4 regions of the Actinotalea sp. JY-7876 genome follow, and region 3 is predicted to be linked to each of the others. Evidence: predicted binding sites of a transcription regulator. Region 3 holds the regulator's gene; each other region holds the start of a gene.

Region 1 (7,464 bases), 680 kb from region 3:
ACTAGCCGGCTCAGAGTGGCGCGCCCGCCCGCATCTCCTCGACCAGCGCCGCCACGACCGGGTCGAGGTCGCCGCCGTGCCGGCGCGCGACGGCGCGCTGGCGCTGGTAGGACGCGCCCTTGCGCAGGATCGTGCGGACGCCGTCGAGCTCGGCCGTGCACCGCAGGCGCTCCGCGACGGGCTCGAGGTCGACGAGCATGCGCTCGACCGCGTCCGTGACCAGCTCCTCCTCGCCGTGCGCGTCGAGGATGATGATCGCGTCCATGCCGTAGCGCGCGGAGCGCCACTTGTTCTCCTGCGCGAACCAGGGCGGCAGGGTCGGCAGCTCCTTGCCCTCGTCGAGCATCGTCGAGAAGTGCTCCACGAGGCAGTGGATGACGGCGGCGAACGCCATCACCTCGGCGAGGTTCGAGGCGCCGTCGCAGACGCGGACCTCGAGCGTGCCGAAGCGCGGCGAGGGGCGCACGTCCCACCGGATCTCGTCGATCTGGTCGATCACGCCCGTGTGCAGCATGTCGTGCGCGTAGCCCTCGAGCTGCTCCCAACGGTCGAACTGGAACGGCAGGCCCGCCGTCGGCAGCTGCTGGAACATCAGCGCGCGGTTGGACGCGTAGCCCGTGTCCTTGCCGCCCCAGAACGGGGACGACGCCGACAGCGACTGCAGGTGCGGGAAGTACGTGAGCACCGCGCGCAGGATCGGCAGGACCTTGTCGCGGTCCTCGATGCCCACGTGCACGTGGACGCCGTAGATGAGCATCTGGCGGCCCCACCACTGCGTCCGGTCGATGAGGGTCGCGTAGCGCTGCTTGTCGGTGACCTTCTGCTGGGCCCAGCGCGCGAACGGGTGCGTGCCCGCGCACATGAGCTCGACCCGCAGCGGGTCCGTCACGGCGCGGATCTCCTCGATGCTCGCCTCGAGGTCACGGCCGGCCTCGGCGACGGTCCGGCACACGCGCGTGGCGATCTCGACGGTGTTGAGCAGCAGCTCCTGGCGGATCGTCGGGTGCTCGCCGCCGTCGGGCGGCGCCACCGCGTCGAGCACCGTCTGCGCCACCTGGCGCAGGTCGCCCGAGTCCGCGTCCACCAGCGCGAGCTCCCACTCGACCCCGAGGGTCGACCGCTCGGACCGGGCGAACGGGATCTCCATCAGACCGGCTCCACGAGGAGCACCTGCTGCGACCCGTTCACGCGGGTCAGCACGATCGTGGCCTCGGCGTCGCCCTTGAGGTCGAGCTGCTTGCGCAGCTGCTCGGGCACCACGGCGGTGCCCCGCTTCTTGATGGTCAGGCGCCCGACGCCGCGCTCGCGCAGGGCCGTGCGCAGCCGCTTGAGCCCGAACGGCATGACGTCGAGCACGCGGTACGCGGTGCTCAGTGCGCGCACGTCGGGCGAGTCGGTGGGGGAGGCCGGGGCCAGGTGGTCCGAGGTCACGTAGGCAATGGTGGGGTCGAGCAGGCGCCCGCGCACCCCCTCCGCGACCAGAGAGACGAGGCCGGAGCGGATCACGGCGCCGTCGGGCTCGTAGAGGTACGCGCCCGGCGGCCCGACGTCGGCCCCCGGGACGCCGTCGGCCGGCGCCCGGAGCGTCGCGGCGGACTCCCCGCGCAGGACGAGCGCCGTGCGGCCGGGGCCGTCCGGGGCGAGCGGGCCGAACCACAGACCGGCCTCGACGACGTCGCCGTCGACCGAGACCCACTGCGCCTCCGCGTCGTCGGGGACGGCCGTGTGCGGGATCGCGGGACCGACCTTCACGCCCAGGGCGGGCGCGCGGCGCCGCAGCTCCAGGACGTCGTCGAGCGGCGGCGTGTAGGCCGCGGGGTCGTGACGCCTGCGGCCGGCGGCCGTGCGGCGCGCCGGGTCCGCGAACACCCCGTCGACCCCGTCCGCGCCGCCGGGCGCGAGGTCGAGCGTGAGCCCGTCGACGTGCCTGACCTCGGCCTCGGGGAAGTGGCGCAGGTTCACCGTGGCCACGGCGGCGGTGAGCTCGTCGACCTCGGCCGCCAGCACGCCCAGGCCGAGCGCGGAGAACGCCATCGCGTCGCCGCCGATGCCGCACGTCAGGTCGGCGACCCGGGTGCACCCGGCCGACGTGAACCGCTGGGCGTGGCGGGCGCCGACGGTCAGCCGCGTCGCCTGCTCGAGGCCCGCGGGCGTGAAGAGCATGCCGGCCGCGAAGTCGCCGAACTTCTCCCGGCCCTTCGCACGCAGCCGCGACTGGGTCAGCGCGGCGGCCACCAGCACGGGGTCGACGCCCTCCTTGGCGAGCCGCTCGGACAGGACCATGGCCAGCCGCTCGTCGTACGGGGGCAGCGCGCCGAGCAGCGCCCACCCGTCCGGGCTGAGCAGCAGCGAGAGCGAGCGTTCGTCCACGTCGCCGATCCTGGCACGCCGCCCGCCCCGCGGCCGCGTCGGCCGACCCGCGTTGGCACTCGTGTTGACCGAGTGCTAACGCCGCGCATAGATTCCCCTTGGCAGTCCTCCTCGGAGGGTGCCAGCCGCACCGGGACCTGAGGGGTTGTCCGGCACCCGCGACGACGGGCAGCCCTGGGGCCCGCGGCCATGAACCGATCCGTTCCCACGAATGCGAAGGGGAGGTCCGCTGTGTCGGTCTCCATCAAGCCGCTCGAGGACCGCGTCGTCGTCCGTACGCTCGAGGCAGAGCAGACGACGGCCTCCGGTCTGGTCATCCCGGACACCGCGAAGGAGAAGCCCCAGGAGGGCGAGGTCCTCGCGGTGGGTCCGGGCCGCGTCGACGACAACGGCCAGCGCGTGCCGCTGGACGTCGCTGTCGGCGACACCGTGATCTACAGCAAGTACGGCGGCACCGAGGTCAAGTACTCGGGCGAGGAGTACCTCATCCTCTCGGCTCGCGACATCCTGGCCGTCGTCGTCAAGTGACGTCGGCCGCGCGCTGATCACCGCGCGCGCAGCACGCACGACGAAGCCCCGCACCAGCTGGTGCGGGGCTTCGTCGTGTGTCTGCCTGCCGGTGCCGAGCCGTACGCCGACGACGGCTCGGACCGGCCGGGAACGCTCAGCCGGCCTTGCGGAGCCGGTTCGCGAGCACGGCGGCGCGCTCCTCCTCGGAGAGCCCGCCCCACACGCCGTACGGCTCGCGGACGGCCAGCGAGTGCTCGCGGCACGTCTGCATCACGGGGCACGTGGCGCACACGGCCTTGGCGGCCTCGGCGCGGCGGCGCCGTGCGGAACCTCGCTCGCCCTCGGGGTGGAAGAAGAGGGTCGGGTCCGCGTCGCGGCACTTGCCCTCGTACTGCCACTCCCACAGGTCCATGACCGGGCCGGGCAGGCGCGAGATCTCCGTCATCGGGTCCTCCAGTAGTTCTCGGGTTGAGCCGCTGCGGGCACAGACCCAGTGGCGGTCATCGCGTCGGCGATGCGCCCAACCTAGAACCGCGTCAGAAGTTGGTCAACCCCCTTGGTCGAACTTGTTCGGCGGCGGGGCGCGCCTGCGGCAAGACCGCGCAGGCCGGTGCGCCGGTGGAGCGATTCCCGGGGGGCGCGACGCGTTCGGTCCCGCCGGTCCGGCGGGCCGGGTGGCGTACCGTGTCAGGAGTTGGGCACAATCGCGTCATGGTCATGACGCGAACCGTCGCGACGAGGACACGGGCGGAGGTGCTGGCGTCATGACCGGTCCCCAGGGCGAGCCGAGCCAGGAGCAGGGGACGGCCGCGTCAGGGCCCTCGCTCACCGTGGCCGCCGTCGCCCGCCGCCTCGGCGTGGCCCCCGCGACGCTGCGCACGTGGGACCGCCGCTACGGCCTCGGACCCTCGGAGCACATGGCCGGGGCGCACCGCAGGTACTCCGCGCACGACCTGTCGCGGCTGCTCGTCATGCGCCGCCTCACGCTGGAGGGCGTCGCGCCCTCGGAGGCGGCACGCGCGGCCCTGGAGAGCGACGAGGCCCCGGCGACCGCGCCGACCGGCCCCACGACCGCCGAGGTCCTCGACGCCTACTCCGACGCGGTCCCGATGGCGCCCGACCCCGCCGGCCTGGTCGCCGCGGCCGGCCACTTCGACAACGCCGCCGTGCGGTGGATGCTCGCGCGGGTGCACGCCCGGGACGTCATCGCCTGGTGGTCCGAGCTCGTGGCGCCGGCGCTCCAGCTGCTCGCCGAGCGCGCCGTCCTCGAGCGTCCCGGCGAGAGCGCGGCGCCCGTGCTGGAGGCGGCGGCCTTCGCCGAGCTCCGCAGCCGGGCCGCCGTCGCGACCGCCCGGCAGGGCTCGGCCTCCGGCGCGACCGGCACGCCGGACCGTCCGCGGCCGGCGGTCCTGGTGGTGCCGACCGCCGGCGGGGCCGACCTGCTCGCGCACTGCCTGGCCACGGCGCTGCAGGCCAGCGGGGTGCGGGCGCGCGTGCTGTCCGCCGGCGGGGAGGCTGCGATGGCGACGGCCGTGGAGCGCCTGGCGCCCGCGGCGGTCCTGCTGCACGTGGGGCCGGACGACGAGGCGGCCGAGCGCGCGGACCGCCTCGTCCGTGCGGTCGACGCCGCGCGTCCCGGGCTCCCGATCTTCGTGCAGCGCGAGGGCGCCGCCGCCTTCGAGCCGTCGACGGGGGTGCCGGTGCACCGGGTGCGCACCCTGACCGGCGCGCTCCACGAGGTGCTCGCGGTCGTCGGCTGAACGGTTCACCCGGGCGCAGGGCTAACGTCCGGGCCCCCGCCGGTCGATGAGGTCCTGGCGCGGCACCTCGCCGTCGCACCGTCGCCACGGCCCCTCGGGTGCCGCACGCGGACCGGAAGGAGGACGATGGCAGGCATCGTCGTGTGCCACGGCTCGTCCGCCGTGCGCGACCGGATCGTCTCCGCAGCCCACGGGGTGCCGGCGCTCGCGCCCGCCCGCGGCGCGGCCACCGCGGAGGAGCTCGTCGCCCTGGCGCGGCGCTCGTCGCCCGCCCTCGTGCTGCTGGACGCACACCTGCCCGGTGCCGGTCCGATCGAGGCCATGCGGCGCCTGCGCGCCGTCGGGGCCACGCCCGTCGTCATCATGCTCGCCGTCCCGGGCGACGAGATCACCCTCGACCGGGCGATCGCGCTCGGCGCCCGCGGCTACCTCGCGCCCGACGTGGACCGCAGCGAGCTCGTCGCCGTCGCCGCCCACAGCCTCACATCGGCCCACGTGCCCCAGCAGGCCGGGCACGCGCAGCGCACGGAGCAGGCGCCCGCGCCGCGTGCCGACGGCGACGCCGCCCCCGGCCCCGCCGTCGAGCTCACGAAGCGCGAGCTCGAGGTGCTGGCGGGCATGAGCCACGGCCGGTCCAACGCGCAGATCGGCGGGGAGCTCTTCCTGTCCGAGGACACCGTCAAGACCCACGCGCGCCGGCTCTTCCGCAAGCTCGGCGCGTCCGACCGTGCGCAGGCGGTCGCCATCGGCCTGCGCCGGGGCCTCATCCGCTGAGCCCGGCCCGACCCGGGCCGACGGTGCGTGGACGCCCGCCCCGGCCGCGCGGCGCGGCGCCTACCATCGAGAGGTGGACACGGAGACCTCGCCAGCGCACCCGGACCCCTTCGGCTTCATCGGCCTGACGTACGACGACGTCCTCCTGCTGCCCGGCGAGACGGACGTGATCCCGAGCGAGGTCGACACGACCTCGCGGCTGACGCGCGAGCTCAGCGTCGCCGTCCCGCTCGTCTCCGCCGCCATGGACACCGTGACCGAGGCGCGCATGGCGATCGCCATGGCGCGGCAGGGCGGCGTGGGCGTGCTCCACCGCAACCTGTCCATCGCGGACCAGGCGCACCAGGTGGACCTCGTCAAGCGCTCCGAGTCCGGCATGGTGACGGACCCCGTGACGGTCGGCCCGGAGGCCACGCTCGCCGAGCTCGACGCCCTGTGCGGCAAGTACCGCGTCAGCGGCCTCCCGGTCGTCGACGAGCAGCAGCGCCTGCTCGGCATCATCACCAACCGCGACCTGCGCTTCGTGGCGCCCGGCGACTTCACGACGCTGCGCGTGCGCGAGGTGATGACGCCGATGCCGCTGGTCACCGGCCCGGTCGGCATCTCGCGCGCGGACGCGGCGGCGCTCCTGGCCAAGCACAAGGTCGAGAAGCTGCCCCTGGTCGACGAGGACGGCGCGCTCCAGGGCCTCATCACCGTCAAGGACTTCGTGAAGTCCGAGCAGTACCCGCTGGCCACCAAGGACGGCGAGGGCCGGCTCGTGGTCGGCGCGGCGGTCGGGTTCTTCGGCGACGCCTGGGACCGCGTCACCGCGCTCGTCGAGGCCGGCGTGGACGTGCTCGTCGTCGACACCGCGAACGGCCACGCGCGCCTCATGCTCGACATGGTGCGCCGCATCAAGTCCGACCCGGGCACCCGCCACGTCCAGGTGATCGGCGGCAACATCGCGACGCGGGCCGGCGCGCAGGCGCTCGTCGACGCGGGCGTGGACGCCGTCAAGGTCGGCGTCGGGCCGGGCTCGATCTGCACCACACGCGTGGTCGCCGGCGTCGGCGTGCCGCAGGTCACCGCGATCTACGAGGCGGCCCAGGCGTGCAAGCCCGCGGGGGTCCCGGTGATCGGCGACGGGGGCCTGCAGTACTCCGGCGACATCGCCAAGGCGCTCGTCGCCGGCGCGGACACCGTCATGCTGGGCGGCCTCCTCGCGGGCTGCGACGAGAGCCCCGGCGACCTCGTGTTCGTCAACGGCAAGCAGTTCAAGCGGTACCGCGGCATGGCGTCGCTCGGCGCGATGCAGTCGCGGGGCGACCGGCGCTCGTACTCCAAGGACCGCTACTTCCAGGGCGACCTGTCCGACGACGAGATCATCACCGAGGGCATCGAGGGCCAGGTGCCGTACCGGGGCCCGCTCGCCGCGGTCGCGCACCAGCTCGTCGGCGGGCTGCACCAGTCGATGTTCTACGTCGGCGCCCGCACGGTGCCCGAGCTCCAGGCCCGCGGTCGGTTCGTCCGGATCACGCCCGCGGGGCTCAAGGAGTCGCACCCGCACGACGTCCAGATGATCTCCGAGGCCCCCAACTACTCGTCCCGATGACGGCGACCGGATCCCGCACCGACCCGCTCGCCGGCATCCCGGTCGAGGCCGTCACCGCCCTTGTCGAGGAGGTCGCCCGCACGGTCGTGCGGCCCCGCTTCCGGGACCTCGCCAGGGGCGACGTCAGCGAGAAGGGCCCCGGCGACCTCGTGACGGTCGTCGACGTCGCGGCCGAGGTGGCACTCGCCGAGGGACTCACCCGGCTGACGCCCGGCGTGCCGGTGGTCGGGGAGGAGGCCGTCGCGGCGGACCCCGCCCTGCTCGACGTCGTCGCGGACGCGGACCGCGTCTGGGTGCTCGACCCCATCGACGGGACGCAGGCGTTCGTCGACGGCGCGCCCGACTACGCCGTGATGGTGGCCCTCGTCGCCGGCGGGGAGTCCGTCGCCGGCTGGATCTGCCTGCCCGAGCAGGGACGCACGTACGTGGCGGTGCGGGGCGGCGGCACCTGGCTCG
Region 2 (7,464 bases), 260 kb from region 3:
CGTAGTAGAAGCGGGTCGCGTTTCCCGGCAGCAGGCGAAGGCGACAACCGCGGCGGCGGCGTGCAGCTGTTTGCGCATACGGGTTTCCCTTCCTTCTCTATCCGTCACGGGCGCGCGGATTCGCGCCCCGGCTCCCTCGCCTTGGACGCGGGAATTTCGCTTCGAGCTCCGCGGACTTAGTCGTCGGCCGCCTCGACCAGTGCGGTTCGGATCGCTTCGAGCTCGGTGACGTGCGCAGTGAAGAACGCGTCCTCCAGCTCCGTGCGCACCTCCGCGACTGTCGACGGAAGGTTGGACGCCTCGCGGCATCCGAAGTCCGTCGCGGCGAGCGACCGCTCACGGCTCGCGAACTGCTCCAAGACGCCGGTCGGCGGGGGGCGCCCTGGGCCCATAGCGCGTCGTACTCGGCAGTCAGATCCGCCAAGAGCTGGTCCGGACCGCCGAGTGACTCGAGTCCGGGTTGCCGCCGGCCGGGACCCCTGAACCGCGACGGAGCCGGCCAGCCTGCGGCGGAGTGGGTCGATGCGAAAGGACCCGTAGTCCTCGACCGCCTCAGCACCGACTCCTGGTGGCACAACCGCAGGACCAGCGCCCGCCGCCAGGAGTTCTCCTACGGCTTGCAATCCGTCGACCGCCTCGGGCGCCGAGCCGACCGCGGGGAGCCGTCAGCAGGCGACCCAGGTCGCGCCCCGGTAAGCCCCAAGACCGCGCGGACGTCGACGACGTCGGACGCTTTGACGGCACCCCAGGAGCACGCCAGCGTGCAGTGGCGACGTTCGAGGACCTCGCACTGAACGGGCCGTTCGACGTCGGGGGTGACGCAGGGGTCAGCAGCCCGGCGCAGGAGTGGGTGGAGACCCTGACCCCGAGGAGCGGGCCGGTCCTGCTCGAGGCCGCATGGACGATCGTCGGGCGCCTACCGCCGCACCGGCACGGACCGGTTCGACCGGTGCGTGCGGTCCGCGCGAGGATGTGGGGCCCCGTCCCGGCCGAAGGAGTCCCCCGTGTCCCGCATCCTCGTCACCGGCTCGAGCGACGGCATCGGCCTGGAGACCGTCCGTCAGCTGCTCGCCGCCGGGCACGACGTCGTCGGCCACGCGCGCGACGCCGCGCGTGCGCGTGACCTGCGCGCCGCCCAGCCCGGGGTGAGCGACGTCGTCGTCGGGGACCTGGCCTCGCTCGCCGAGACGCGCGCCCTGGCCGGGGCGGCGACCGCCGCGGGCCCGTTCGACGTGGTGATCCACAACGCGGGCATCGGCGGCGGGGTCAGCGAGCGCACGGTGACCGAGGACGGCCTGGAGCGCATCCTCCAGGTCAACGTGGTCGCCCCGTACCTGCTCACCGCGCTGATGCCCCGTCCCCGCCGGCTCGTCTACCTGACCTCCGGCCTGGAGTCCCAGGGCCGCACGCACCTCGACGACCTGCAGTTCGAGGCGCGCGCGTGGGACGGGATGCAGGCGTACTCGGACTCCAAGCTGCTCGACGTCACGCTCGCGTTCGCCGTCGCGCGCCTGTGGCCCGAGGTGGTCGTCACCGCGGTCGACCCCGGCTGGATCAAGACGAAGCTGGGCGGCCCGGGCGCGTGGGACGAGGTGGACGAGGGCGCCGCGACGCAGGTCTGGCTCGCCACGTCGGACGACGACGCCGCGCGGGTGACCGGCGCGTACCTCAAGCGCCACGAGGTCCAGGTCGCGAACCCCGAGGCCCGCGACACCGCCCTCCAGGATGGCCTGCTCGCCCGGCTCGCCGCGCTCACCGGGGTCGAGCTCCCCCGCTGAGCCGCCTGCGGCACGGACGAGGACGGCACGGACGACGACGGCCCCACCGGTCGTCACCGGTGGGGCCGTCGTGGGAGCGCTGGGGTCCTCAGTCCTCGCTGGTGCGCGGCTGCGGCACGCCGTTGAGCAGCCCGCGGACCTCGGCCTCGCTGTAGCGGCGGTGGCCGCCCAGCGTGCGGATGGCGGAGAGCTTGCCCGCCTTCGCCCAGCGCGTGACCGTCTTGGGGTCGACGCGGAACATGCTCGCGACCTCGGAGGGGGTCAGGAGCGAGTCCGGGGCGTCATTGCGGGTGCCGGAGGGGGATCCCTGAGGGGACATGGTGCAACTCCTTCGTCGTTCGGTGCGTCCGGCCGACCTCGAGGGTCCCGTGACTTTGCGTCCCCACCTCGCGGTGGGTTTGCCCTTGTCGCTGACGGGGACAGGTTCCCACATTCCGGACATCGACGCAAAGCGCGTGTCGGCCGCACCCCATCTTTCACCCGCGTCCAGCCCTCCGGGCCGGCTCAGCTCCCCGCCGAGCCCCCCGACGCCTCGGCGCCCCGCCCCCCGCCGATCGTGGTCGCGGGCGAGCCGTGCTGGACCTCGATCCGGCGCGAGCGCGACTCCTCCGCCACCGGGATGGTCAGGGTCAGGACGCCGTCGGCGTAGGCGGCCTGCACCCGGTCGAGGGCGAGGCCGCGACCCACCGTGAGCTGGCGGACGTACGTGCCCGAGGCCCGCTCCCGCGCGAGCCACTGCACGTCCGCGTCGGTGGGTGCCGTGCGCTCGGCCCGGATGGTGAGCGTGCGGTCCTCGACGTTGACGTCCACCGAGCCCGGGTCGACGCCCGGCAGGTCCACCTGCAGCACGTAGTGGTCGCCCGCGCGGTAGAGGTCGAGCGGCATCGCGGCGGTCTGCGGCGCCTGCGCCGCCTCGCGCACGGAGCCCAGCAGCTGGTCCATCCAGCGCGTCGGGTCGATCGGTTCCAGTCGAGCAGCCATGTGAGTCCTCCCCTCGGACACACCCCGGACCATCCGGGGTCCGACCCGCCCGGGGCGTTCGCTCGCACCGGGCGGCTACCTCCGGTTCTAGCACTCGCCCCCGGGGAGTGCCAGGGGACAGGGACCACTGTCCCGGGGACCTTTGGCACAGCCCGGAGCCGCGACGGGCTCGTACCGTGGGACGTGGATCAAGGGCGATCCGCCCCATCCGCACCAATACCGGGAGAGTCCCGTGGCCGCTCGCTCCGCACCCCGTCCCGCCCCTGAGCCTGACGCTGCGCCCCGCGCCGTGGCGTCCCCGATCGACGCCCTCGTCGCCGGCGCCACCAAGGCGCTCGCGCAGTACGCGTCGTTCACCCAGGCCGACGTCGACCACATCGTGAAGAAGGCGTCGGTCGCCGCGCTGAACCAGCACGGCGAGCTCGCGCGCCACGCGGTCGCCGAGACCCGCCGCGGCGTGTTCGAGGACAAGGCCGTGAAGAACATCTTCGCGTGCGAGCACGTCACCAACTCGATGGCCGAGCTCAAGACGGTCGGCATCGTCTCGCGCGACGACCTCCACGGCATCGTGGAGATCGCCGAGCCCGTGGGCGTCGTCGCCGGCATCACGCCGGTGACCAACCCGACGTCGACGGCGATCTTCAAGGCGCTCGTGGCGCTGAAGACGCGCAACCCGATCATCTTCGCGTTCCACCCCTCCGCGCAGGAGTCCTCCGTCGCGGCGGCCCGCGTGGTGCGCGACGCCGCCGTCGCGGCCGGCGCCCCGGAGCACTGCATCCAGTGGGTCTCCGAGCCGTCGATCGCCGCGACCCACGAGCTCATGAACCACCCCGGCGTGGCGCTGATCCTCGCCACGGGCGGCAACGCGATGGTCAAGGCCGCGTACTCGTGCGGCAAGCCCGCGCTCGGCGTCGGCGCCGGCAACGTGCCCGCCTACATCGAGGCGACGGCCAAGCTCAAGCGCGCCGTCAACGACGTCGTGCTGTCCAAGGCGTTCGACAACGGCATGGTGTGCGCCTCGGAGCAGGCCGTCATCCTCGACGCGGAGATCTACGACGCCGCCATGGCCGAGTTCGACATCCTGCACGCCTACCGCGCCACGCCGGCCGAGAAGGCCATGCTCGAGCGCTTCATCTTCGGCGTCGAGGCGGACTCGGCCAACTGCGGCGGCGCCAAGCTCAACGCCTCCGTCGTCGGGCAGAGCCCGCAGTGGATCGCCCAGCAGGCCGGGTTCACGGTGCCCGAGGAGACCTCGATCATCCTGGCCGAGGTCGGTCAGGTCGGTCCCGCCGAGCCGCTCACGCGCGAGAAGCTCTGCCCGGTCCTGGCGGTCCTGCGCGCCGACTCGCGCGAGCACGGCATCCGCCTCGCCGAGCAGATGGTCGAGTTCGACGGTCTCGGGCACAGCGCCGCGATCCACACCGAGGACAAGGAGCTCTCGGAGGAGTTCGGCAGCCGCGTCAAGGCGATCCGCATCATCTGGAACTCGCCGTCGTCGCTCGGTGGCATCGGCGACATCTACAACGCGTTCATCCCGTCCCTCACGCTCGGCTGCGGCTCGTACGGCGCCAACTCCGTCTCGAACAACGTCTCGGCGGTCAACCTCGTGAACATCAAGCGGATCGGCCGTCGCAACAACAACCTGCAGTGGTTCAAGGTCCCGGCCAAGACGTACTTCGAGCCGAACGCCATCCGCTACCTGGCCGACATGCCGGACGTGCACCGCGTCACCATCGTGACCGACGCGACGATGACCAAGCTCGGGTTCGTGGACAAGGTCCTGGACGTGCTCGGTCGTCGCCCGGAGAAGATCGCGCTGCAGATCCTGGACGACATCGAGCCCGAGCCCAGCATCGCGACGGTCGACCGGGGCGCGGAGGCGATGCGCCACTTCAACCCGGACACGATCATCGCGCTCGGTGGCGGCTCCCCCATGGACGCCGCGAAGGTCATGTGGCTGCGCTACGAGCACCCGGAGATCGTGTTCGCGGACATGCGCGAGAAGTTCTTCGACGTCCGTAAGCGTGCCTTCAAGTTCCCGACGCTGGGCGAGCGCGCCAAGCTCGTCTGCATCCCGACGACGTCGGGCACGGGCGCGGAGGTGACGCCGTTCGCGGTGATCACGGACCAGAAGACGGGCGTCAAGTACCCGCTCGCGGACTACGCGCTCACGCCGACCGTCGCGATCATCGACCCCGCGCTCACGGGCAAGATGCCGGCCTCGCTCGCGGCCGACTCCGGCTTCGACGCGCTGACGCACGCGACGGAGGCGTACGTCTCGGTCTACGCGAACGACTTCACGGACGGCATGGCGCTGCAGGCGATCCGCCTGATCTTCGAGAACCTCGAGGCGTCCGTGACGGGCGGCGAGGCGGCGGTGGTCGCCCGGGAGAAGATGCACAACGCCGGCACGATCGCGGGCATGGCGTTCGGCAACGCCTTCCTGGGCATCGTGCACTCGATGGCGCACACCATCGGCTCCACCTTCCACCTCGTCCACGGCCGGACCAACGCGACGCTCCTGCCGCACGTGATCCGCTACAACGGCACGGTGCCGACCAAGCTCACGAGCTGGCCGAAGTACGAGCACTACGTCGCCCCGGAGCGGTTCCAGGAGATCGCCAAGACGCTGGGGCTGCCGGCCTCGACGCCGGCGGAGGGCGTGGAGTCCTACGCCCGGGCGGTCGAGCGGCTGCGCGACGCGGTCGGCATCCCCTCGTCGTTCGCGGCGCAGGGCGTGTCCGAGCAGGCGTTCATGAGCAAGCTGGACGACCTGGCGATGCGCTCCTACGAGGACCAGTGCGCGCCCGCGAACCCGCGGATGCCGATGCTGGCCGACATGAAGGACCTCATGACCGCGGCGTACTACGGGACGTCGCTGCAGGACGTGCGCTCACGGCGCACGGAGGCAGGCACGACGGAGCCCTCCGCCCAGGAGGAGGTGCGCTCCGAGGCCTGACCCGCCGGTGTGCCCGCCCGGTCGCGCGGGCGGGCACACCCCTGCCGGGGCACACTGGACCTCCCCAGACCCTCGGAGGACACCGTGCGCACGACCCCCGTCACCCACGCAGCGCGCCGCCCCCTGCTCTCCCGGGCTGCTGCCGCCGCCCTCGCCGCCGTGCTGGCCGGTGGCGCCCTGACCGGCTGCAGCGCGACCGAGGACCTGCCCGACGTCGACGTCGAGCGCCTCGGCGACGACGTCCAGGAGGGCGTCGACGGCGCCCGCCGCTCGCTCGAGGACCTCGAGCAGACCCTCGACGAGGCGACCCTGGACGAGGACACGCGGGCCCGCGTGGACGAGGCGGTGGCGGCCGCCGGCGACGCGATGGACCGGGCGCGGACCGCGGCGGACGAGGCGGACGTGGTCGAGGCGCTCGACGAGGCCGAGCACCACCTGGACGAGGCCGCGGCGGACGCGGGCCCCGCCGTCGAGGCCGCGCTCGAGACGCTCCGGGCCGAGATCGAGTCGCTGCGCGAGGACCTGGCCTGATCGCGGGCCCGCCCGGTGCGCGACCGAGGCGGGCTCCGCTAGCGTGGCCGGGTGAGTCTCGCCAGCGCTGCCACGCGCCCGTCCCCCCTGTCCGGTCACCAGGTCGAGCTGGTCCTCGACGACCAGGAGGTGACCCTCACCGACGTCGGCGCCAAGGTGCGCCGGTACGCCGTCGGCGGGCGTGACGTCTTCACGCCGTTCGGCGCGGACGAGGTGGCCCCCGCCGGCCACGGGGCGATCCTCGCGCCCTGGCCCAACCGCATCCGCGACGGCCGCTACACGGTCGACGGCGAGGAGCTCCAGCTCGACATCACCGAGCCCGCGCTCTCCACCGCCCTGCACGGCCTGGTCATGTGGCAGCGCTGGGAGGTGCTCGGCAACGTCGACGAGGCGCACGCCGCCGGTCATGCCGCGACCCTGCGCCTGCGGCTCGCGCCCAGCCCCGGCTACCCGTTCGACCTGCTGCTCCGGGTCACCTACCGCCTCACGGCGGCCGGGCTGCACGTGCAGACGACCGCGACCAACCTCGGGACGCGGACCGCGCCCTACGGGGTGGGCTTCCACCCGTGGCTGTCCCCCGGCGCCGCCTCCCTCGACGAGTGCACCGTCCGGCTGGACGCCGCGACCCGCGTGACGGTCGACGACCGCCTGCTGCCCACGGGCACCGAGCCGGTCAGCGGCGAGTACGACCTGCGCGAGCCGCGGTCCCTGCGCGGGCTGGACCTCGACGACGCCTACCTCGACGTGATCCGCGACGAGCAGGGCCTCTCGTGGATCCAGGTCGCCGCCCCGGACGGCCGGACGGCCGCCGTCTGGATGGACGAGTCCATGGACGCGTGGCAGATCTGCACCGGCGACCACATCAGCCCGGAGTCCGTGCGCCGGACCGGCGTCGCGGCGGAGCCGATGAGCTGCATCGCCGACGCGTTCCGCACGGGCGACCGGCTGGTGCACCTCGCGCCGGGCGAGAGCCACGAGGTGACCTGGGGCGCCACGCTGCTCTGAGCAGCGGCGGCTGTCCGCACGACGTCGTGCCCCGCGGGGCGCGACGTCAGTAGTTGGTGCCCATCTCCGCCGTGCCGGGGACGAACTCCCAGTGCCACGGCTCGAACGCCCCCGAGCCGCCCTTGCGGGCCCACTCCGGGTTGTCCCAGCCGAACGTGGGCCCGTTGCTCTGGAGCCACGAGAAGACCTGCGACGAGCGGGTCTCGGACG
Region 3 (7,464 bases):
GTACGCCGAGGAGATCGCCAAGCTGGTCGGCGGGGAGCCCGAGGACGTGCTGCGCGTGTCCGGGAAGACGGGCGAGGGCGTGGAGGTGCTGCTCGACCGCATCGTCCGCACCGTGCCCGCACCCCGCGGGGACGCCGACGCCCCCGCGCGCGCCATGATCTTCGACTCGGTCTACGACACCTACCGCGGCGTGATCACCTACGTCCGCGTCGTCGACGGCCACCTCAGCCCGCGCGAGCGCATCGTCATGATGTCGACGCGCGCGCAGCACGAGCTGCTCGAGATCGGCGTCATCTCCCCGGAGGGGATCCCGACGCAGGGCCTGGGCGTGGGTGAGGTGGGCTACCTCATCACCGGCGTCAAGGACGTCCGCCAGTCCAAGGTCGGGGACACGGTCACCAACGCCGGCAAGCCCGCCGCCGAGTCGCTGGGCGGCTACGACGACCCCCGCCCCATGGTGTTCTCCGGCCTGTACCCGATCGACGGCACGGACTACCCGGTGCTGCGCGACGCCCTCGACCGGCTCAAGCTCAACGACGCCGCCCTCGTCTACGAGCCCGAGACCTCGGTCGCCCTCGGCTTCGGCTTCCGCGTCGGCTTCCTGGGGCTGCTGCACCTGGAGATCATCCGCGAGCGGCTCGAGCGCGAGTTCGACCTCGACCTCATCTCCACGGCGCCGAACGTCGTGTACGAGGTCACCATGGAGGACCGCTCGGTCATCCGCGTGACCAACCCGAGCGAGTTCCCGGGCGGCAAGATCGGCGAGGTCCGCGAGCCGATGGTCAAGGCCACGATCCTGTGCCCGAGCGAGTTCATCGGCGCCGTGATGGAGCTGTGCCAGACCCGCCGCGGCGAGCTCGGCGGCATGGACTACCTCTCCGAGGACCGGGTGGAGATGCGGTACACGCTCCCGCTCGCCGAGATCGTCTTCGACTTCTTCGACCAGCTGAAGTCCCGGACCCGCGGCTACGCGTCGCTCGACTACGAGCCCTCGGGCGAGCAGGCGGCCGCCCTGGTCAAGGTGGACATCCTGCTGCAGGGCGAGCAGGTCGACGCGTTCAGCGCGATCGTGCACAAGGACAAGGCCTACGCCTACGGCGTGATGATGGTGGGCAAGCTCCGTGAGCTCATCCCGCGCCAGCAGTTCGAGGTGCCGATCCAGGCCGCCGTCGGCTCGCGCGTCATCGCGCGCGAGACCGTGCGCGCGATCCGCAAGGACGTCCTGGCCAAGTGCTACGGCGGCGACATCAGCCGCAAGCGCAAGCTCCTCGAGAAGCAGAAGGAGGGCAAGAAGCGCATGAAGACGATCGGTCGGGTCGAGGTGCCGCAGGAGGCCTTCATCGCCGCGCTCTCGACGGAGTCCGGCGGCAAGGATGCCAAGGAGAAGGCACGCAAGTGACCCCCCGGCGGGTCGGCTCGTGAGCCCCGCGCTTCCCGAGGGGGCCGCACCACCGCCGGACGGGACCTTCCCCGACTGGCTCCGGCCCTCGACCGGCGCTGGCCCGCGCGGGTTCGGCGTCTACCTCCACGTGCCGTTCTGCACCGTGCGGTGCGGCTACTGCGACTTCAACACCTACACGGCGGCGGAGCTGCTCGCGGAGGCCGGTGGGCGCAGCGCGGGCCATGAGCGCTACGCCGAGACGGTCGCGCGCGAGGTCGACCTCGCCGCCCGCACCCTGGACGCCGTCGGGCGGACGCCGCGCGAGGTGGCGACCGTCTTCCTCGGCGGGGGCACGCCGACCGTGCTGCCGGCCGGCGACCTGGTGGCGATGGTGGACCGGCTGCGGGGCACCTGGGGGCTCGCGGCCGGCGCCGAGGTCACGACCGAGGCGAACCCGGACTCCGTCACCCCCGACTCGCTCGCGGAGCTCGCCGCGGGCGGGTTCACGCGCGTCTCGTTCGGCATGCAGTCGGCCGTGCCGCACGTGCTCGCGACCCTCGAGCGGACGCACGACCCCGACCGGGTGCCGCAGGCCGTCGCGTGGGCGCGCGAGGCCGGCCTCGCCGTCTCGCTCGACCTCATCTACGGCACGCCGGGGGAGAGCCTCGCCGACTGGCGGCGCTCGCTGGACGCCGTGGTCGCGTGCGACGTCGACCACGTGTCCGCGTACGCGCTCACGGTCGAGCAGGGCACGCGGATGGCCGTCCAGGTGCGGCGCGGGCTCATCCCGGCGCCCGACCTCGACGACCAGGCCGCGAAGTACGAGCTGGCCGACGACGTGCTCGGCGCCGCCGGCCTGCGGTGGTACGAGATCAGCAACTGGGCCCGCGAGCCCGGCGCCGCGTGCCGCCACAACGTCGGCTACTGGCGCGGCGACGACTGGTGGGGCTTCGGACCCGGCGCGCACTCCCACCTCGGCGAGGGCCGCGACGGCCGGGCGCTGCGCTGGTGGAACGTCAAGCACCCGCGCGCCTATGCGGACCGGCTCGGCGCGGGGTTGACGCCCGCGGCGGGCCGCGAGGAGCTCGCACCGCAGGAGGTCCGGCTCGAGCGCGTCATGCTCGGCGTCCGGCTCCGCGGCGGCCTGCCGCTCGCCGACGTCGGCCCCGCGGGCCGAGCGGCGGTGGCGGGCCTGGTCGCCGACGGGCTGCTCGACGCGCGGGCCGCGGGCGCGGGCAGCGCGGTCCTCACGCGCCGGGGGCGGCTCCTGGCCGACACGGTCGTCCGCGACCTCACGGGCTGAGCGTCCCGGGACGACGACGGGGTCGGTGCCCGTGGGCACCGACCCCGTCGGTCAGCGGGCGACCGTCTGCTCAGCGGCCGATCACTTGATGAAGCGGATGTTCACCGGGTAGCGGTACGCCTCGCCCTTGTTCGCGGCGACGCCGGCCATGATCATGAAGACCAGGGCGACGATGAACGCGACGTACAGGATCGAGCCGATCCCGAACGTGATCGCGGTGATGACGGCGAACGCGACGGCGGCGATCGTCAGCGTGATCTGGAAGTTGAGCGCCTCCTTGGACTGCTCCTCCACGAAGCGGCCCCGGTCCTTGTACATCAGCCAGATGACGAGGGGCGCGATGAAGCCGAGGATGATGCCGCCGAGGTGGGCGAACATCGCCCACTGGCGCTGCTCGGCGTCGGACAGCGGGACCTGCCCGGGCGGCGGGTAGCCCGTGCCCGGGTAGGGCGCGTAGCCGCCGGGCTGCTGGTACCCACCGGGCTGCTGCTGGTAGCCACCCGGCTGCTGCTGCTGCTGGTAGCCCGGCTGCTGGTAGCCGGGCGCCTGCTGGGGGCCACCGGGCTGCTGGTACCCGGGCTGCTGGTAGCCGCCGGGCTGGGTGCCGTAGGCGGGCGGGGGCGTGGCGCCCGCGGGCGGGCCGCCGGGCGTGCCCGCGGCACCGGGCGTACCGGGGAACTGGGGCTCGTCGGAGGGATTCGTCGTCATGTCGCTCTCACCAGCTTCGTCGTGTCGGGCTGACCGCAGCTGCCGGCCTCGTGGTCCCGGTCGGCGGTGCCGCCGGGGCCGAGCGGCGGTGCACCGGCTCGGTGCACCGAACACTAGCGAAGGCGCCGCCTCAGGGTGCGGTGACGAAGTCGATCAGCTCCTCCATGCGGCCGAGGAGGCTGGGCTCGAGGTCCCGGTAGTCGCGGACGCTGCGCAGGATGCGCTGCCACCCACGCGCGACGTCGGCCTGGTCGTCGGCCGGCCAGCCGAGCGTGCGCAGGATGCCGCGCTTCCACTCCGTGCCACGGTCGATGACGGGCCAGGCGTCGAGCCCGAGGCGCCCGGGGCGGACGGCCTGCCAGACGTCGACGTACGGGTGGCCGAGCACGAGCAGCGTGCCGGGAGCCGCGGCGCGCATGGCGTCCGCCGCGATGCGCGACTCCTTGCTGCCGGCCACGAGGTGGTCGACGAGCACGCCGAGGCGGCGCCCGGGCCCGGGCGCGAACTCCCGCACGGCGGCGGCGAGGTCGTCGACGCCGTCGAGGAGCTCGACGACGACGCCCTCGAGGCGCAGGTCGTCGCCCCACACCTTCTCGACGAGCTCCGCGTCGTGCTTGCCCTCGACCCAGATGCGGCCGCCGCGCGCCACGCGGGCGCGGGCGCCGTGCACGGCGACGGACCCGGACGCCGTGCGCGTCGGGCGCTGCGGGGCGGGGGCGGTGACGGGGGGCGTGAGCTCGACCGGCTCGCCGTCGACCCAGAAGCCGGGGCCGAGCGGGAAGGTGCGGGTGCGACCTGCGCGGTCCTCCAGGACGACGACGTGCATCCCGCCGGACTTCTCGACGCGCACGACGGCGCCGACCCAGCCGGTCGTGACCTCCTCGACCACGAGCCCGACGTCGGCGGCGAGCGGCCGCGACGAGGGCTTGCGCCGGTGGTGGGGGCTGGTCGGCCCCTGGCCGGGGGTCGGTCCGGCGAGGACGTCGCGTCCGTAGCGGTCCATGGTCCTCCGTCGGCTCGTGGCTCGCGACGGTGGGCGCCGCGCGCGGGTAGGATTGGCACTCGGACCCTGAGAGTGCCACATGCGACGACGCCCGGCCGTGCCGGGCGTGCTGTGGGAGAGGAGGTGTCATGAGCGAGGACCGCAGGCTCGACGTGCTGCGCGCCATCGTCGAGGACTACGTCGAGACCCAGGAGCCGGTCGGCTCCCGCGTGCTCGTCGAGCGGCACAACCTCGGCGTGTCGCCGGCCACGATCCGCAACGACATGGCCGCCCTCGAGGACGCCGGGTACATCGCGCAGCCCCACACCTCGGCGGGCCGGGTGCCGACGGACAAGGGCTACCGCCTCTTCGTCGACCGGCTCTCGACCGTCAAGCCGCTGTCGGCCGCGGAGCGCCGCGCGATCCAGACGCTGCTCGAGGAGGCGGTGGACCTCGACGACGTCGTGGACCGCTCCGTGCGCCTGCTCGCGCAGCTGACCCAGCAGGTCGCCGTCGTGCAGTACCCCTCGCTGCGGCGCTCGGCGCTGCGGCACCTCGAGCTCGTCCCGGTGGGCCACGACCGGCTCCTCGTCGTGATCATCACGGACAACGGGCGCGTCGAGCAGCGCGTGCTGGACCTCGGCGAACCGGTCGCGGAGCGCGTCGTCACCGAGCTGCGCGCGCGGCTCAACGCCACGGTGGCGGGCCGCCGGCTCGTGGACCTCGCGGAGCCGCTCGACCGCATGACCCAGGCGTTCGCCGTCGCCGACCGGCCGATCGTGCTCCGCGTGATCAAGGTCGTCGAGGACACCCTGGCCGAGGCGACGGAGGAGCGCATCGTCATGGCGGGCGCGGCGAACCTCGCGCGCAGCGGCACGGACTTCCCGCACACCATCCGGCCCGTGCTCGAGGCGCTGGAGGAGCAGGTGGTGCTGCTGCGCCTGCTCACCGACATGGCCGAGGACGCCGCGCCCGTGTCGGTGCGGATCGGCAGCGAGAACCAGCACGCCGGACTGGCGGAGACCTCCATCGTCGCCGCGGGGTACGGTGCGGACGGCGATCCGGTCGCGCGCATCGGCTCGCTGGGACCCACGCGCATGGACTACGCGGGCACGATCGCCGCGGTCCGGGCCGTCGCGCGGTACCTGTCCCGGATCCTCGCCCCCTGAGCCCCGGCGCACCGCCTCGGCCCGACCGGCCGCGGCCGCCCCAGACCCGTCCGACCGCCGCCCGACACCGGACCCCCCGGTCCAGAGAGTGACACGTGAGCAGCAACTACTACGAGGTCCTCGGCGTCAGCCGCGACGCGACGCAGGACGAGATCAAGAAGGCGTACCGCCGGCTGGCGCGTGAGCTGCACCCGGACGTCGCGACCGGTGAGGGTGCGGAGGACCGCTTCAAGGACGTCTCGCGCGCCTACGAGGTGCTCTCCAACCCCGAGAAGCGCCAGATGTACGACCGCGGCGTGGACCCGACCGCTCCCGGCGGCGGCGGCGGCGCGAACTTCGGCGCCGGCTTCGGCTTCCAGGACATCTTCGAGACGTTCTTCGGTGCCGCCCAGGGCGCGTCGGCGCAGCGCGGTCCGGTGCCGCGCGCCCGGCGCGGGCAGGACGCGCTGGTCCGCCTCGACATCGACCTCGCCGAGGCCGCCTTCGGCGTCCACCGCGAGGTGCCCGTCGACACCGCGGTCCTGTGCGGCACCTGCCAGGGCTCGTGCTGCCGCCCCGGCACCTCGCCCCGCACCTGCGACGTCTGCGGTGGCCGTGGCGTCGTGCAGCGGGTCGCCCGCTCCTTCCTCGGCCAGGTCATGACCTCGAGCCCGTGCGCGGCCTGCCACGGCTTCGGCACGGTCATCCCCGAGCCGTGCCCGGAGTGCTCGGGCGAGGGGCGCGTCCGCAGCCGCCGCACCCTGTCGGTGGACGTGCCGGCCGGGGTGGACACCGGCACCCGCATCAAGCTCACGGGTCAGGGCGAGGTCGGCCCCGCGGGCGGCCCGCCCGGCGACGTCTACCTCGAGGTGCGCGAGCGCAACCACGAGACGTTCGTGCGCCGCGGCGACGACCTGCACTGCACGCTCGAGATCCCGATGACGGCCGCGGCGCTCGGGACGGTGGTCGAGCTCGAGACGCTCGACGGCCCCCGCGAGATCGACATCCGGCCGGGCACGCAGCCGGGCGACGTCGTCGTCGAGCGGGGCCTGGGGATCGGCCACCTGCACGTGGGAGGCCGCGGCGACCTCAACGTCCACGTCGACGTGCAGGTGCCCACGACGCTGGACGACGAGCAGGCCGAGCTCCTGCGCCGGCTGGCGGAGCTGCGCGGCGAGGCCCGTCCGGCGTCCCGCGTCGCCCCCGCCCACCCCGGCGTCTTCTCCAAGCTGCGCGACAAGCTCGCGGGCCGCTGACGTGAGCGTCCGGTGAGCGCCCCGGTCTTCCTCGCGGAGCCGGGGCAGCTGTCCGGTGCCGCACCGGGCGGCGCGTACGTCCTGCAGGGCGGCGAGGCGCGGCACGCCGGGGTCGTGCAACGTCGCCGCGCGGGCGAGCGTGTCGACGTCGCCGACGGCGCCGGCGTGCGGCTGCGGTGCGAGATCGCCGCGGTCGAGCCGGGTCGCCTCACGCTCACGGTGGTCGACGTCGTCGTGGAGCCGCAGGCCTCGCCCCGCCTCGTCCTGGTGCAGGCGCTCGCCAAGGGCGACCGCGACGAGCTCGCGATCGAGGCGGCGACCGAGGTCGGCGTGGACGAGGTCGTCCCCTGGCAGGCCGCCCGCTCGATCGTGGTGTGGCGCGGCGAGCGCGCCGCGAAGAGCCGCGCGAAGTGGCGCGCCACGGTGCGCGAGGCGACCAAGCAGTCCCGCCGGGCGCACGTGCCGGCCGTCGCCGAGCCCGTGGACACCGCGGGGCTCGCTGCACGCGCCGCCGCCGTCGTCGCGGCGGGCGGCGTCGCGCTCGTCCTGCACGAGGAGGCGAGCGTCCCGCTCACCGAGGTGCCGCTGCCCGACGGCGGTCCGGGCGGTGCCGCCGGGGCGGAGGTGCTCGTCGTCGTCGGCCCGGAGGGCGGCATCTCGGCCGAGGAGGTCGAGCGCCTCGAGGC
Region 4 (7,464 bases), 1.6 Mb from region 3:
CGGCGGGTCAGCAGCGCTCCGTCGTCCTGATGGCAGACAGCTGGACGGACATCTTCGGGAGCAGGAACATCCTGCGGTGCTCGTGATCCAGCCGGGACCCTGCTGCGGGGCTCAGCGCTCCACCGGCGTGAGCTCGGGCCGCTTGGGCCGCCGTGCGTCACCGCTGGACCGGCGCCGCAGGCGTCGCGTCGCCCACGGGTAGGCGTGCTCGCGGAACCACTCCGCGTCCTGCTGGACGCGCGCCGCGAGCGGCACGGGCGGCAGCGGCGTGAGCGGGTCGTCCCAGGCGGCGTCGTCGGGCTCGAGCCCCAGGCCGACCAGGGCCGCCTGCGCGACGCGCCGGTGCCCCTCGGTCGTGAGGTGGATCCGGTCCGGCGCCCACATGCGCCAGTCGCGAAGCGAGCGCATCCCCCACACGTCCGCCACGTAGGCGCCGTGCTTGCGTGCGATCGACCAGATGTGCGCGTTGTAGACGCCCGCACGCCACCGCGTGCGCCGGACGACCGGGCTGTCCTTGGCGTCCATGCCGGTCGCGAGCAGCACGTCGACGCCGGCCGCCCGCAGCCGCGCGACGGCCGCCTCGAGGCGTTCCGCGAGCACGTCGGGGTCCGCCGCCGGCCGGAGCATGTCGTTGCCCCCGCCGACGACGCTCACGAGGTCCGGACGCAGCTCGAGGGCGGCCGGCACCTGCTCGCGCAGGATCGGCTCCAGGAGGCGACCCCGCACGGCGAGGTTGGCGTACTGCACCGGGGCGTCGCCCTGCCCGATGCCGGCGCGCTCGGCCAGGTGCGCGGCCAGCAGGTCCGCCCAGCCCCGGCACACGAGCGTGGGGTCGACGGCGGTGGTGGTGGTCGGCGGGGCACCCCCGGGGACGTCCCACAGGCCCTCGGTGAACGAGTCGCCCAGCGCCACGTAGCGGCGCCACGGCGCGGTGCGGCCCGGCGGTGCGGTCGGCTGCTCGTCGTCGCCGTGCGGCGTCCGGGTGAATTCCACGCCTCCCAGTGTGCGCCGATGCGACACAGACGCCCAATCCGGGCGCGGAGCCGGAAGGGGGGCTGGACCGCCGGCGTGTGATGGGTCACTCTTGGCTCGTCAGCGACAAGGGCAAACCCACCGCGAGGTGGGGACGCAAAGCCACGGGACCCCTCGGGTCAGCCGGGCCACCGAACGTGAGGTCCACCATGAGCAGCACGCTTCCCGTGCGATCCGGCTCCACTCCTCTGTGCCACGACGCCGCGCGCGTCCCCCTCGGCCTCGGCCTACCCGCCTCCTGAGCACGTTCTCAGGACGCTTCCCGCACGCCCCCGGGCGTGCGACCGCCGGCAGGACGTCGGCGCAGGGGATCACCGGACGGATCCGGTGACGTGGACCACCAGGAGGGTGGAGATGGATCGACGGACGAGGAAGGCGGCATCGGTCGCACTCGTGGCGCTCGCCCTGGTGGGCGTGCGGACGGCGTCCGCGGCCGGGGTCGACCTGGGGGGTCAGCAGGTCCTGGTGGGGGAGGACGGGGTGCAGGGGTGCAGCTCGTCGCAGATCGAGGTCCGGTACGACGTCGCCTACGACGCCGCACTGCAGGGATACGGCGTGAGCGGGGCCCGGCTGTCGGGGCTGGACACCGCTTGCGAGGGACACGACGTGGTCGTGACCCTCAGCGGGCCCGGGGGGGTCGCGCTGGCCGAGCTGTCCGCAGTGATCGGTGCGTCGGAGACGACGGTCCCGGTGCCGGCGAACGTGCCGGTGCCGGCTGAGGAGCTCACGGGGGTGAGCGTCGTCCTCAGCTAGTTCGCGGTCGCAGGACCGCGGCGCCCGACGTGGCGCCGTCCCCTGGGGAGGGGGCGGCGCCGGTCGGTCGGGTCTGCTGGTCGGGGGACCAGCGCACGGGAGGCGCGCCCTGCTCGGCGAGCAGCGCGTCGACGCGGGAGAACGGCCGGGAGCCGAAGAAGCCCCGGGACGCCGAGAGCGGGCTGGGGTGCGCGCTCTCGACCACGGGGACGCCCCCGAGCAGCGGGCGGACCTGCTGCGCGTCGCGGCCCCACAGGAGGGCGACGAGCGGCCCGCCCCGTTCCACGAGCGCCGTGACGGCGCGGTCGGTGACGTCCTGCCACCCGAGGTGCCGGTGCGAGCCCGGTGCGCCGGTGCCCACGGTGAGGACCCGGTTGAGGAGCAGGACGCCCTCCTGCTCCCAGTCGCTGAGGTCGCCGTCGGGCCCGCGCACGACGCCGACGTCGTCCGCGAGCTCGCGGTGGATGTTCTGCAGCGAGCGGGGCAGCGGGCGCACCCCGGGCGCCACCGAGAAGGACAGGCCGACGGCGTGCCCGGGCGTCGGGTACGGGTCCTGGCCGATGACGAGCACGCGGACGTCCGCCATGGGCCGCGCGAACGCGCGCAGGACGGCGTCGGGGGCCGGGAGCCAGGCCCGGCCGGCCGCGGACTCCGCGCGCAGCGCGTCGCCGATCTCGCGCAGCCGCAGCTCGACCGGTGCGAGGGCCGCGGCCCAGTCCGGGGCCATGAGCGCGTCGAGGGGCTGACGGATCACGCGGCGACCCTAGCCGCCGCCGCGCTCCCTTACTCGATCACCGCGCGGGGGTCATCCCGACGCGCCGGGACGAATGACACGCGTGTCATTCCGCGTCTACGATGAGCCGACGCCCGGGGACGGGCGACGACGCCGCTTCACCCTGGAGGACCCATGGACGCGATGGCCACCGCGCGCGACGCGGACCGCACGGACGCCCGGGTCCACGCCGCCGAGCTCTCCGAGCGCGACCAGCAGATCCTCGCCTTCGAGCGCCAGTGGTGGAAGTACGCCGGGGCCAAGGAGCAGGCGGTCAAGGAGCTCTTCGACATGTCCGCGACGCGGTACTACCAGGTGCTCAATGCGCTCATCGACTCGCCCGCGGCGCTGGCCCAGGACCCCATGCTGATCAAGCGCCTGCGCCGGATGCGCGCGTCCCGCCAGCGGGCCCGCACCGCGCGTCGTCTGGGTGTCGACGCCTGAGAGGCGGGGCGCCCGCTAGCCTGTCCGCCGTGAAGGCCGGCGACTACCCCTACCCCGCGGACGAGTTCGACGCCGCGGATGCCCGGGGCGGCCCACGAGGCGTTCACCGCGCACCGCGCTCGCGCCGCCGCCGTCTGCTGCCCTTCCTGGTCGTCCTCGTCGTCTTCCCCCTCCTCGCCTACGGCGCGGTCACGTGGCTCTCCGACTGGCAGGGGCTGGGCTCCGGGGGGACGCCCGCGGAGGGGACGTCCACCGAGGCCGACGAGGGGACCACCGAGGAGGAGCCGGTCGAGGAGGACGCCGGCGAGGCCGAGGTGCCCGTCGAGCCGGAGACGGAGGAGCCGGTCGAGACGACCCCGCCCCCGCCCCCGGTCGACCTCGCCACACCCGTCGAGGTGTTCAACGCCACGTCCCGCTCCGGCCTCGCGGGCGGTGCGGCCGAGCGTGTGGAGGAGGCCGGCTTCACGGCCGTGAGTGCCGGCAACTGGCAGGGCGACGACCTCGAGGCGTCGACCGTGTACTACGCGACGCCCGACCAGGTCACGACGGCGGAGCTCGTCGCGCAGACCCTCGGCATCACCGCCGTGCAGGAGTCCGCGGAGCAGGCGCCCGAAGGCGTCGTCGTCGTGCTCGCCGCCGACTACGAGGACTGAGCCGACCGCGTCGTGCGACGCAGGCGGCCGCCCGGGCCGCCGCCTGCGGTCGCCGCGACCGCCCCGAGCGGTGAGGATGCGGGGGACGGGACGGACGGACGACGGGAGCGTGCATGACGCGGGCGCTGGACGTCGTCGTCGTGGGCTCCGGACCCAACGGCCTCGCCGCCGCGGTGACGCTCGCGCGGGCGGGGCTCGAGGTCGTCGTGCTCGAGGCCCAGCCGCACCCGGGCGGGGGCGCCCGCACGGCGGACCTCGGCCTGTGGCCGGGCGTCGTCCACGACACGTGCAGCGCCGTCCACCCCATGGCCGTCGCCTCGCCGTTCTTCCGGCGGTTCGACCTGGCGGCCCGCGGCGTCGAGCTGGTGGCGCCCGAGGTGTCGTACGCCCAGCCGCTGGCCCAGGGGGCCGGGATCGCCTACCGCGACCTCGACCGCACCGCGCGGGAGCTCGGCGTCGACGGCGGCGCGTGGCTCGAGACCTTCGGGCCGCTCGTCGCGCACGCCGAGGCCCTCGTCGGTTTCCTCCTGGGCGACCGCCGCCACCTCCCGCGCGACCTGGTGACCGCGGTGCGCTTCGGTCTGCGGGCGTTCGAGCAGGGCGTGGCCCCGCTCTGGGACCGCCGGTTCCGTGAGGAGACGGCGCCCGCGCTGCTCACCGGCATCGCGTCGCACGCGATCACGCCCCTGCCCTCGATCGCGGGGGCCGGCACGGCCCTGCTGCTGGGCACGCTCGCGCACGCCGTCGGCTGGACCGTGCCGCTCGGGGGCACGCAGGCCATCACCGACGCGCTCGTGGCGGACCTGCGCGCGCACGGGGGCGAGATCCGCACGGGTCACCTCGTGCGCACGCAGCGCGACCTGCCACCCGCGCGCGCTGTCGTCTTCGACACCTCGCCCTCGGCGGTCGCCGCGGTCATGGGCGCCCGCCTGAGCCGTGGGACCGCGCGCGGCTACCAGGCGTACCGGCACGGGAACGCCGCGGCCAAGGTCGACTTCGTCCTCTCGGGTCCGGTGCCGTGGGCCGACCCCCGCGTGGGCCGGGCCGGGACGGTGCACGTCGGCGGCACGCGCGCCGAGATGGCCGCCGCGGAGCACGCCCTGACGCAGGGCCGGCACGCCGAGCCGCCCATGGTGCTCGCGAGCGACCCGTCGGTGGGCGACCCGGGCCGCGCGACCGCCGACGGGCACCGCCCGCTGTGGACGTACGCGCACGTCCCGGCCGGGTCGCGCGCGGACGTGACCGAGGCCGTCACCGCGCGCATCGAGCAGTACGCGCCCGGCTTCCGCGACGTCGTCGTCGCCTCGCGGTGCACCCCCGCGGCGCGGATCGAGCTGGGCAACGCGAACTACGTCGGCGGCGACATCGCGGGTGGTGCGATCACCCTGCCGCGGATGCTCGTCGGGCCCGTCCTGAGCCCGGACCCCTTCGTCGCGGCCGACGGCGTCTACCTGTGCTCCGCTGCCGTGCCGCCGGGGCCCGGGGTCCACGGCATGGGCGGCTGGCACGCCGCGCGGCGCGTCCTCGCGCGCAGCTTCGGCATCGAGCGCCCGCCCGGCCTCGCGCCCTGAGGCGCGGCGGCGGCGGCGCCACGGCGCTTGCACTCGCCGGGTGAGAGTGCCAATAATGAGTTAGCACTCTCGACCCGAGAGTGACAGAAGACCCTGGGCCGAGGTGAGGTCCGGGCCCCCGACGGGATGTGACCGCGGGCGGCCCGAGCCGTCCGTCGCGGGCGCCGGCGCCCAGGACACCGCCAACACCGGAGGACCATCCGTATGGCCAAGATCATTGCCTTCGACGAGGAGGCCCGCCGCGGCATGGAGCGGGGCATGAACGCCCTCGCCGACGCCGTCAAGGTCACGCTCGGCCCGAAGGGCCGCAACGTCGTGCTCGAGAAGAAGTGGGGCGCCCCCACGATCACCAACGACGGTGTCTCGATCGCCAAGGAGATCGAGCTCGAGGAGCCCCTCGAGAAGATCGGCGCCGAGCTCGTCAAGGAGGTCGCCAAGAAGACGGACGACGTCGCGGGCGACGGCACCACCACCGCCACCGTGCTCGCCCAGGCCCTCGTCAAGGAGGGTCTGCGGAACGTCGCCGCCGGCGCCAACCCGATCGCGCTCAAGCGCGGCATCGAGAAGGCCGTCGACGCCGTCACGGCGCAGCTGCTCTCGGCCGCCAAGGAGGTCGAGACCAAGGAGGAGATCGCCGCGACCGCGGGCATCTCCGCCGGCGACCCGGCCATCGGCGAGCTCATCGCCGAGGCGATGGACAAGGTCGGCAAGGAGGGCGTGATCACGGTCGAGGAGTCCAGCGCCCTCGGCCTGGAGCTCGAGCTCACGGAGGGCATGCGCTTCGACAAGGGCTTCCTGTCGGCGTACTTCGTGACCGACGCGGAGCGCCAGGAGGCCGTCCTCGAGGACGCCTACGTGCTGCTCGTCGAGTCCAAGATCTCGAACGTCAAGGACCTGCTGCCGCTGCTGGAGAAGGTCATCCAGTCCGGCAAGCCGCTCTTCATCGTCGCCGAGGACATCGAGGGCGAGGCCCTGGCCACGCTCGTCGTGAACAAGATCCGCGGCACGTTCCGCTCCGTCGCCGTCAAGGCGCCGGGCTTCGGGGACCGTCGCAAGGCGATGCTGCAGGACATGGCGACCCTCACGGGTGGCCAGGTCATCTCCGAGACCGTGGGCCTCAAGCTCGAGAACGCGGGCCTGGAGCTGCTCGGCCAGGCGCGCAAGGTCGTCGTCACCAAGGACGAGACCACGATCGTCGAGGGCCTCGGCGACGCCGACCAGATCGCCGGTCGCGTCGCGCAGATCCGCGCCGAGATCGAGAACTCGGACTCGGACTACGACCGCGAGAAGCTCCAGGAGCGCCTCGCGAAGCTCGCCGGCGGCGTCGCCGTCATCAAGGCGGGCGCGGCCACCGAGGTCGAGCTCAAGGAGCGCAAGCACCGCATCGAGGACGCCGTCCGCAACGCGAAGGCTGCCGTCGAGGAGGGCATCGTCGCCGGTGGTGGCGTCGCCCTCATCCAGGCCGGCAAGGCTGCCTTCGAGCAGGCCGACATCCTCGCGCTCGTGGGTGACGAGGCGACCGGTGCGCGGATCGTGCAGCTCGCGATCGACGCCCCGCTGAAGCAGATCGCCATCAACGCCGGCCTCGAGGGCGGCGTCGTGGCGGAGAAGGTCCGCAACCTCCCGGCGGGTCAGGGCCTCAACGCCGCGACCGGCGTGTACGAGGACCTGCTGGCCGCGGGCGTCAACGACCCGGTCAAGGTCACGCGCTCGGCGCTGCAGAACGCCGCGTCGATCGCCGCCCTGTTCCTCACCACCGAGGCCGTCGTGGCCGACAAGCCGGAGAAGCACTCCGCTCCTTCCGGTGGCGACGGTGGCGGCATGGGCGGCATGGACTTCTGACCTTCCCGGTCGGGGTCCGAGCCGCGCGCTCGCACTGACGACGGCGGGTGTCCCTTCGGGGGCACCCGCCGTTCGCGTTCCCGGGGGGTGCCTGCGGCACCGTCACGCGGTGCGCTCGCGGGGCGAAGGTCGCGGGGCGCTCACGGGGCGCTCACGGGCACGGTCGCGCGCGCGGACCCGCAGGCCCGAGGCGCGCAGGCGCCGCACGAGCTCCCGGCTGTCGACGAGCCGCGCGCCGTGGCCGACGAGGTCGGCGTAGCGCTCGGCGGGCACGTCGTAGTGGTCGAGGTCGAAGGCGCGCCGCGGGATGCCCGCACGGTCGGCGAAGGCGTGGAGCTCGGCGAGGGACGCGTCGCTCACGAGGTGGCCCCACACGGTGCCGTGCCGCGGCCACAGC

The links. The regulator HrcA, encoded in region 3, represses chaperone genes, less so after heat shock. The targets are predictions, from matches to a motif close to TTNGCACTCGNNNNNNNCGAGTGCNAA.
Region 1: groES (co-chaperone GroES) is a predicted target of HrcA. The motif match lies at 2,423-2,449, and genes of this name have one in related genera.
Region 2: H2O74_RS11385 (Hsp20/alpha crystallin family protein) is a predicted target of HrcA. The motif match lies at 2,847-2,873, and genes of this name have one in related genera.
Region 4: groL (chaperonin GroEL) is a predicted target of HrcA. The motif match lies at 5,252-5,278, and genes of this name have one in related genera.

Annotation. Positions count from the first base shown of each region.
Region 1 is NZ_CP059493.1:2,861,745-2,869,208, reverse strand. Features, by position in the region: gene H2O74_RS13175 (glutamate--cysteine ligase) at 11-1,147, opposite strand; gene H2O74_RS13170 (SAM-dependent methyltransferase) at 1,147-2,370, opposite strand; gene groES (co-chaperone GroES) at 2,602-2,898, shown strand; gene H2O74_RS13160 (WhiB family transcriptional regulator) at 3,035-3,325, opposite strand; gene H2O74_RS13155 (MerR family transcriptional regulator) at 3,645-4,640, shown strand; gene H2O74_RS13150 (response regulator transcription factor) at 4,767-5,414, shown strand; gene guaB (IMP dehydrogenase) at 5,488-7,008, shown strand; gene H2O74_RS13140 (inositol monophosphatase family protein) at 7,005-7,464, shown strand, end outside.
Region 2 is NZ_CP059493.1:2,444,807-2,452,270, forward strand. Features, by position in the region: gene H2O74_RS11375 (SDR family NAD(P)-dependent oxidoreductase) at 1,005-1,778, shown strand; gene H2O74_RS11380 (BldC family transcriptional regulator) at 1,867-2,097, opposite strand; cyclic di-GMP riboswitch class I at 2,116-2,191, opposite strand; gene H2O74_RS11385 (Hsp20/alpha crystallin family protein) at 2,283-2,759, opposite strand; gene adhE (bifunctional acetaldehyde-CoA/alcohol dehydrogenase) at 3,049-5,718, shown strand; gene H2O74_RS11395 (hypothetical protein) at 5,803-6,249, shown strand; gene H2O74_RS11400 (aldose 1-epimerase family protein) at 6,301-7,254, shown strand; gene H2O74_RS11405 (M15 family metallopeptidase) at 7,301-7,464, opposite strand, start outside.
Region 3 is NZ_CP059493.1:2,182,345-2,189,808, reverse strand. Features, by position in the region: gene lepA (translation elongation factor 4) at 1-1,399, shown strand, start outside; gene hemW (radical SAM family heme chaperone HemW) at 1,419-2,684, shown strand; gene H2O74_RS16660 (DUF4870 domain-containing protein) at 2,766-3,392, opposite strand; gene H2O74_RS10245 (DUF3097 domain-containing protein) at 3,523-4,395, opposite strand; gene hrcA (heat-inducible transcriptional repressor HrcA) at 4,524-5,543, shown strand; gene dnaJ (molecular chaperone DnaJ) at 5,639-6,778, shown strand; gene H2O74_RS10230 (16S rRNA (uracil(1498)-N(3))-methyltransferase) at 6,791-7,464, shown strand, end outside.
Region 4 is NZ_CP059493.1:617,809-625,272, forward strand. Features, by position in the region: gene H2O74_RS03040 (hypothetical protein) at 1-86, shown strand, start outside; gene H2O74_RS03045 (SGNH/GDSL hydrolase family protein) at 112-993, opposite strand; cyclic di-GMP riboswitch class I at 1,094-1,168, shown strand; gene H2O74_RS03050 (hypothetical protein) at 1,387-1,785, shown strand; gene H2O74_RS03055 (uracil-DNA glycosylase) at 1,778-2,536, opposite strand; gene H2O74_RS03060 (DUF3263 domain-containing protein) at 2,702-3,001, shown strand; gene H2O74_RS03065 (LytR C-terminal domain-containing protein) at 3,031-3,654, shown strand; gene H2O74_RS03070 (NAD(P)/FAD-dependent oxidoreductase) at 3,768-5,225, shown strand; gene groL (chaperonin GroEL) at 5,430-7,067, shown strand; gene H2O74_RS03080 (DUF4031 domain-containing protein) at 7,170-7,464, opposite strand, start outside.